Regions from separate parts of the Lysinibacillus sp. FSL K6-4013 genome, predicted to be linked through region 2. Evidence: a T-box and tRNA genes for the amino acid it is inferred to sense, from the RefSeq annotation. Region 2 holds a T-box; the other holds one or more tRNA genes.
What was found. A T-box is a leader RNA that pairs with one kind of tRNA and senses whether it is charged. The one in region 2 lies ahead of ileS (isoleucine--tRNA ligase), so its partner is inferred to be a tRNA-Ile.

Region 1 (3,186 bases), 1.0 Mb from region 2:
TTCCAATCACTCTTTAACTGTTAGTATAGAATGGTTGCCATTAGCAGGATTTACAGGGGCTACTATCGTCGGATGTATAGTTTACCTATTTGCTTGGAAAGATGGTGTCACACCACATCGTCTTGTCTTAATCGGTATTAGCGTGTCGGCATTCATGCAAGCAATTACTACAATGCTAATGATTATCGGCCCAATTTATCAAGCAAGTGAAGCGAATAAGTGGATTACCGGGAGTGTCAAAAGTGCAGATTGGGATCAAGTACAAATCGTTGTTCCTTTGATCATCATGCTTCTACTTATCACTTTATTTATCACACGACAGTTAAATGTTCAAGAATTAGGTGATGATACAGCATCAAGCCTAGGGCAATCTGTCCAAAAAACTCGCCTTTATTTAATTCTATTATGCTCCAGTCTTGTAGCGAGTGCTATAGCATTTGCTGGCGCCATTGGGTTTGTAGGATTAATGGCTCCTCATATCGCACGACGCATCGTTGGTTCATCATTCGGTGTACTTATTCCAGCATCCGCAGCAATTGGTGCATTACTTGTAATGGTTGCAGATATTATAGGTCGCACAGCATTTAGCCCATTAGAAGTACCCGCAGGCGTCTTTACTGCTGCCATCGGTGCACCTTATTTTATCTATTTATTATTTAGAAACCCAAATAAATAAAGGAGTCTATACTACATGACTGAATCTTTATTAACCAAATCCCTAACATTAAGTTATGGTGATTTCAATATTATCGAAGATCTCAATTTATCTATTCCTTTGAATGAAATTACTGTATTAATTGGAGCGAATGGCTGTGGTAAATCCACACTCTTGCGCTCCATTGCTCGATTATTAAAACCTAAAAAAGGCTCCGTTTTATTAAATGGTGAGGATATTTTTAAATTATCAACTAAACAAGTGGCTAAAAACCTCTCTATTCTTCCCCAATCTCCTGTTGCACCAGAAGGCTTAACTGTCTTACAACTTGTAAAACAAGGCCGCTACCCTTACCAAAATTGGCGTCAACAATGGACTGAAAAGGATGAAGAAATCGTTTTAAACGCTTTAAAAGCTACAGGTACCGAGCATTTACAAGATAGACCAGTAGACGAGCTATCAGGAGGACAACGTCAACGTGCTTGGATTGCTATGACACTTGCTCAAGATACAGATATCATTCTTTTAGACGAGCCTACGACATACTTAGATTTAACCCATCAAATAGACGTATTAGATTTACTATATGACTTAAACCAACAGCAAAAGCGAACAATTATTATGGTATTACATGATATTAATCTTGCATGTCGCTATGCCGATCATATTATTACAGTGCGTGACCGTGGTGTCTACCGTCAAGGGAAACCAGAAGAAATTATGACAACTGATTTAGTTAGTCATGTGTTTGACCTTGATTGCCAAATGACGGCAGATCCCATATTTGGTACACCTCTTTGCATTCCATATGGAAAAGGACGAAAAATTTAATCGCTAATTTGAAAAACAACAAGCCTACACAGAATGATTAATCTGTGTAGGCTTTCATTTAATAGAGGTATGTTATTAATCTAAGTATCTAGTAAATTAAAAAGTGCAGTAGATGTAAATTCATCTACTGCACTTAGTATGACCCGTACGGGATTCGAACCCGTGTTACCGCCGTGAAAGGGCGGTGTCTTAACCACTTGACCAACGGGCCCATGGCGGAGAAGGAGGGATTTGAACCCTCGCGCCGGTTACCCGACCTACACCCTTAGCAGGGGCGCCTCTTCAGCCTCTTGAGTACTTCCCCAAAATAAAAAATGGCTCCGAAGGCAGGACTCGAACCTGCGACAACCTGATTAACAGTCAGGTGCTACTACCAACTGAGCTACTTCGGAATAATGGTGGGCCTAAATGGACTCGAACCATCGACCTCACGCTTATCAGGCGTGCGCTCTAACCAGCTGAGCTATAGGCCCTTGGAGCGGGTGATGGGAATCGAACCCACGACATCAGCTTGGAAGGCTGAGGTTTTACCATTAAACTACACCCGCATAAATGGTGGGTCAGGACGGAATCGAACCGCCGACACTTAGAGCTTCAATCTAATGCTCTACCAACTGAGCTACTGACCCATTTCGTCCATGCTAAGCTTGCTCACTCTTTTGCTTCTCATGACTTTGATTTTAAAAATGGCGGTCCCGACCGGGATCGAACCGGCGATCTCCTGCGTGACAGGCAGGCATGTTAACCGCTACACCACGGGACCTTTTGGTTGCGGGGGCCGGATTTGAACCAACGACCTTCGGGTTATGAGCCCGACGAGCTACCACTGCTCCACCCCGCGATAATTTTATGCTGTTTCGAGTTTTTAAAGCACCATTTATAAAAATTTAAAACTGGAGGAGGTAGAGGGATTCGAACCCCCGCGCGGTGTTACCCGCCTGTCGGTTTTCAAGACCGATCCCTTCAGCCAGACTTGGGTATACCTCCGTTACAATATATAAATGGTGGACCTTGCAGGACTCGAACCTGCGACCGGACGGTTATGAGCCGTCTGCTCTAACCAACTGAGCTAAAGGTCCTTTAAGATGGCGGCAGAGGGGATCGAACCCCCGACCTTACGGGTATGAACCGTACGCTCTAGCCAGCTGAGCTACGCCGCCAGGATCTTTATACTGGTTAATTTACTTATGGTGGAGCCTAGCGGGATCGAACCGCTGACCTCCTGCGTGCAAGGCAGGCGCTCTCCCAGCTGAGCTAAGGCCCCATAATTTTTGGAAATGGTCGGGAAGACAGGATTCGAACCTGCGACCCCTTGGTCCCAAACCAAGTGCTCTACCAAGCTGAGCTACTTCCCGTTGTTCTTTTGGCGCGCCCGACAGGAGTCGAACCCATAACCTTCTGATCCGTAGTCAGACGCTCTATCCAATTGAGCTACGGGCGCATTTAAAAATGGTGCCGAGGACCGGAATCGAACCGGTACGGTAGTCACCTACCGCAGGATTTTAAGTCCTGTGCGTCTGCCAGTTCCGCCACCCCGGCACATTTGGAGCGGAAGACGAGGTTCGAACTCGCGACCCCCACCTTGGCAAGGTGGTGTTCTACCACTGAACTACTTCCGCATGTGCATAAGTTTTTTATCTGGCAATGAAAATAATGGTGCGGGTGAAGGGAGTCGAACCCCCACGCCTTGCGGCGCTAGA
Region 2 (3,186 bases):
ACAACAGCAAGCTTCTACTATTCCACCCGTATTAGATGAGCGGATTTTAGAGCTATATTTACAACTTGATTCTTTTATGAACGGAAAGAATCGTTTATATAAGGCAAGCTTTGATAATTTTTTATATTTTGAATCGACCTTTGCTTATGCGCAATCGAAAAAACTAGTACCTACACAAGAGCAAGTAGATAAGGCACTCGAACAGTTCATGGAAGAGTGGAGCTATGAGGATGATACTCGGCCAACTTATGATAAGCTTCTGCAAATGTTGCAAGTCACAAACGAAGGGTTTATAGAGAACTATGGCAAGCCAATTGCCTATAAAATGGCTACATTTGACTTATTATGGGAGGCAAGCCAAGCCGATTATAAGGATGTAAGTAATCCCATTCGTACATGGCTTGTCGAGCAAGAAGCCATGAATTATTTAGAACAACATTATCATAAAGACATTGCTTCCTTACGAGAAAAATATAAAATCCCTGAAAAGGACAGCCAAATGAAGCTCATCAGAAGTGGAACGGTCTTAGCGATCAAGGAACATGAATTTTTAGTTGTCTCAGGCGTCTTGGCTAGCGAGGTTGGGCAAAAATCTGTAGATGAATTAGTGCAAAAACATAGTAATGGTACATGGTTCCCTCTAGTGGATGTCCCGCAAACACTATCAGTTGGAGATCGAGTAGAAGTTCAATATAGACAGTCGATTGGGAACGATGACGCTCAGCCATTCATTGATTATAAGGATATCGTAGAAATGAAAATAGTAAAGGAATCTCACTAACAAGAAGCTAGACATTCTCGTGCTATTCAATAGTAAAACATTGCTGAAGAGCTTTTTGATTCAAACCATTCAACAGCCACAATATGATGATCTCCATCAAAGTATTGCCACTTGTCTCAACGAAATTTTTTAAGATTGTCCTCCGTTGACAGACAATTGGTAATTTGCTAAGATGAAGGACAATAAAAGCATACAAATTCGTTGATGAGAAAGAGTAGTGTTTCACTTTGTTCTACAGAGAGCCGACATTTGGTGGAAGTCGGTGTGCAGGTGTTACATGAAAATCCTCTCTGAGAAGATTAGCTGAATGGAGTAAGCTAATCCGGGTGTCTACCGTTAAAAAGAACACGTATGATTGTACGTTGCTGAGTGCTATTGGCCATCGTGTCAATAGAATTAGGGTGGTATTCGCGGTTAACCCCGTCCCTTTTCCTTGGGACGGGGTTTTTTGTATGCCTTTTATACAAATTTGCTTGTATAGGAGGAACTAATATGCAGAAAGAACAAAAGAAAGAAACAACGGTTGAACGAGAAACAAGGATTCGTACATTATGGGCGCAAGAAGGGACCTTTGCAAAATCCGTAAGTAATCGTGCTGAACAGCAGCCCTTTGTATTTTATGAGGGACCCCCAACAGCGAATGGTTTACCACATGTCGGCCATGCATTTGGTAGAACCATAAAAGATGTGGTGGCACGTTATAAAACAATGCAAGGCTATTTAGTTGAACGCAAAGCAGGTTGGGATACACATGGGTTGCCTGTGGAATTAGGGGTAGAAAAGGCATTAGGAATCTCAGGAAAGCAGGAGATTGAGAACTATGGGGTGGAGCAATTTATTCAAGCATGTAAGAAGAGCGTTTTTACCTATGAGCAAAAATGGCGTACTTTTACAGAGCAGCTTGGCTACTGGCTTGACATGGATGATCCTTACCTAACATTAAGTAATGACTATATTGAATCTGTGTGGCATATTTTAAGCCATGTTCACAAGGAAAAACTGTTATACAAAGGACATCGCGTTTCACCTTATTGCCCTAGCTGTCAAACTTCCTTAAGCTCTCATGAGGTGGCACAGGGCTATAAGGATGTTAAGGATTTATCCGTTACTGCAATGTTTAAGCTAGAGGATCGAGACGAATATATCTTAGGCTGGACAACGACGCCTTGGACATTACCAGCCAATGTAGCCTTGGCTATGAATCCTGCTCTTCAATATGTCCGTGTAAGGCATGCAAACAGCATCTATATACTAGCCAAATCGTTGGTATCAAAGGTTTTTTCAGAGCCTGTTGAACTATTAAGTGAGCATGACGGACAGGAGTTTGCAGGTGTTTCCTATCTATCGCCATTTTCCTATGTAACCGTCGATAAAGGGCATATCATTGTCATGGCAGATTATGTGACAGAGCATAGTGGAACAGGAATTGTACACATAGCACCTGCTTATGGAGAGGACGATTATAAAACGGTGCAGCAACATGGCTTGTCCTTTGTCAATATAGTTGATCTTAAAGGCTGTTATACAGAAGCGGTACCTGAGCTTGTTGGACGATTTGTGAAGGACTGTGATGTCGATATCATTAAACTGCTTGCAGCAAAAGAGCTTTTATTTGCTAAAGAAAAATATGAGCATAGCTATCCGCATTGCTGGCGCTGTGATTCACCATTATTGTACTATGCAACAGATAGCTGGTTTATCAAAATGTCGGCATTAAAAGAGCAGCTTTTACAAAATAATCAGCAGGTGACATGGTACCCTAGCCATATTAAGGATGGACGATTTGGCAACTTCCTAGAAAACTTAGTGGATTGGAATATTAGTCGTAATCGTTATTGGGGGACACCACTCAATGTGTGGATTTGTCAGGATTGCAATCATGAGGAGGCACCTAACAGTGTTGCAGCGCTACAACAATTAGCCAAAGGAGCTGTCAAAGAACAATTAGAGCTCCATAAGCCATTTATAGATGCCATAGTCTGTACCTGTCCTGTCTGCCAGGGCGACATGCAACGTACGCCTGAAGTTATCGATGTTTGGTTTGACAGTGGCTCGATGCCATTTGCCCAACAGCATTATCCTTTTGAAGACGTAGCGAACTTTCATCATCAGTTTCCAGCAGATGTGGTCATTGAGGGCATCGATCAAACGCGAGGATTTTTCTATAGCTTATTAGCAGTATCGACCTTGTTTACAGGAAAACCACCTTATAAAAATGTGCTATCGTTAGGGCATGTTCTCGATGAGCATGGACAGAAGATGTCCAAAAGTAAAGGCAATGCATTAGAGCCTGTTGAGTTAATCCAGGAGTATGGAGCAGATTCTCTACGTTGGGCATTTTTAGTTGATAGCTCACCCTGGAATCCAAAGCGTTTTTCGAAGAAAATTGTCTTAGATGCGAAATC

Region 1: it has a tRNA-Ile gene. The T-box ahead of ileS (isoleucine--tRNA ligase) is inferred to sense a tRNA for this amino acid. The anticodon was not compared.

Annotation. Positions count from the first base shown of each region.
Region 1 is NZ_CP152031.1:3,564,999-3,568,184, forward strand. It holds gene MHB39_RS17530 (iron ABC transporter permease) at 1-676, shown strand, start outside; gene MHB39_RS17535 (ABC transporter ATP-binding protein) at 692-1,486, shown strand; tRNA gene MHB39_RS17540 (tRNA-Glu) at 1,626-1,697, opposite strand; tRNA gene MHB39_RS17545 (tRNA-Ser) at 1,700-1,790, opposite strand; tRNA gene MHB39_RS17550 (tRNA-Asn) at 1,802-1,878, opposite strand; tRNA gene MHB39_RS17555 (tRNA-Ile) at 1,883-1,959, opposite strand; tRNA gene MHB39_RS17560 (tRNA-Gly) at 1,961-2,034, opposite strand; tRNA gene MHB39_RS17565 (tRNA-Phe) at 2,040-2,115, opposite strand; tRNA gene MHB39_RS17570 (tRNA-Asp) at 2,174-2,249, opposite strand; tRNA gene MHB39_RS17575 (tRNA-Met) at 2,253-2,327, opposite strand; tRNA gene MHB39_RS17580 (tRNA-Ser) at 2,381-2,473, opposite strand; tRNA gene MHB39_RS17585 (tRNA-Ile) at 2,489-2,565, opposite strand; tRNA gene MHB39_RS17590 (tRNA-Met) at 2,573-2,646, opposite strand; tRNA gene MHB39_RS17595 (tRNA-Ala) at 2,675-2,750, opposite strand; tRNA gene MHB39_RS17600 (tRNA-Pro) at 2,765-2,841, opposite strand; tRNA gene MHB39_RS17605 (tRNA-Arg) at 2,851-2,927, opposite strand; tRNA gene MHB39_RS17610 (tRNA-Leu) at 2,937-3,025, opposite strand; tRNA gene MHB39_RS17615 (tRNA-Gly) at 3,031-3,105, opposite strand; tRNA gene MHB39_RS17620 (tRNA-Leu) at 3,141-3,186, opposite strand, start outside.
Region 2 is NZ_CP152031.1:2,530,076-2,533,261, reverse strand. It holds gene MHB39_RS12530 (DUF3221 domain-containing protein) at 1-781, shown strand, start outside; T-box leader at 974-1,212, shown strand; gene ileS (isoleucine--tRNA ligase) at 1,274-3,186, shown strand, end outside.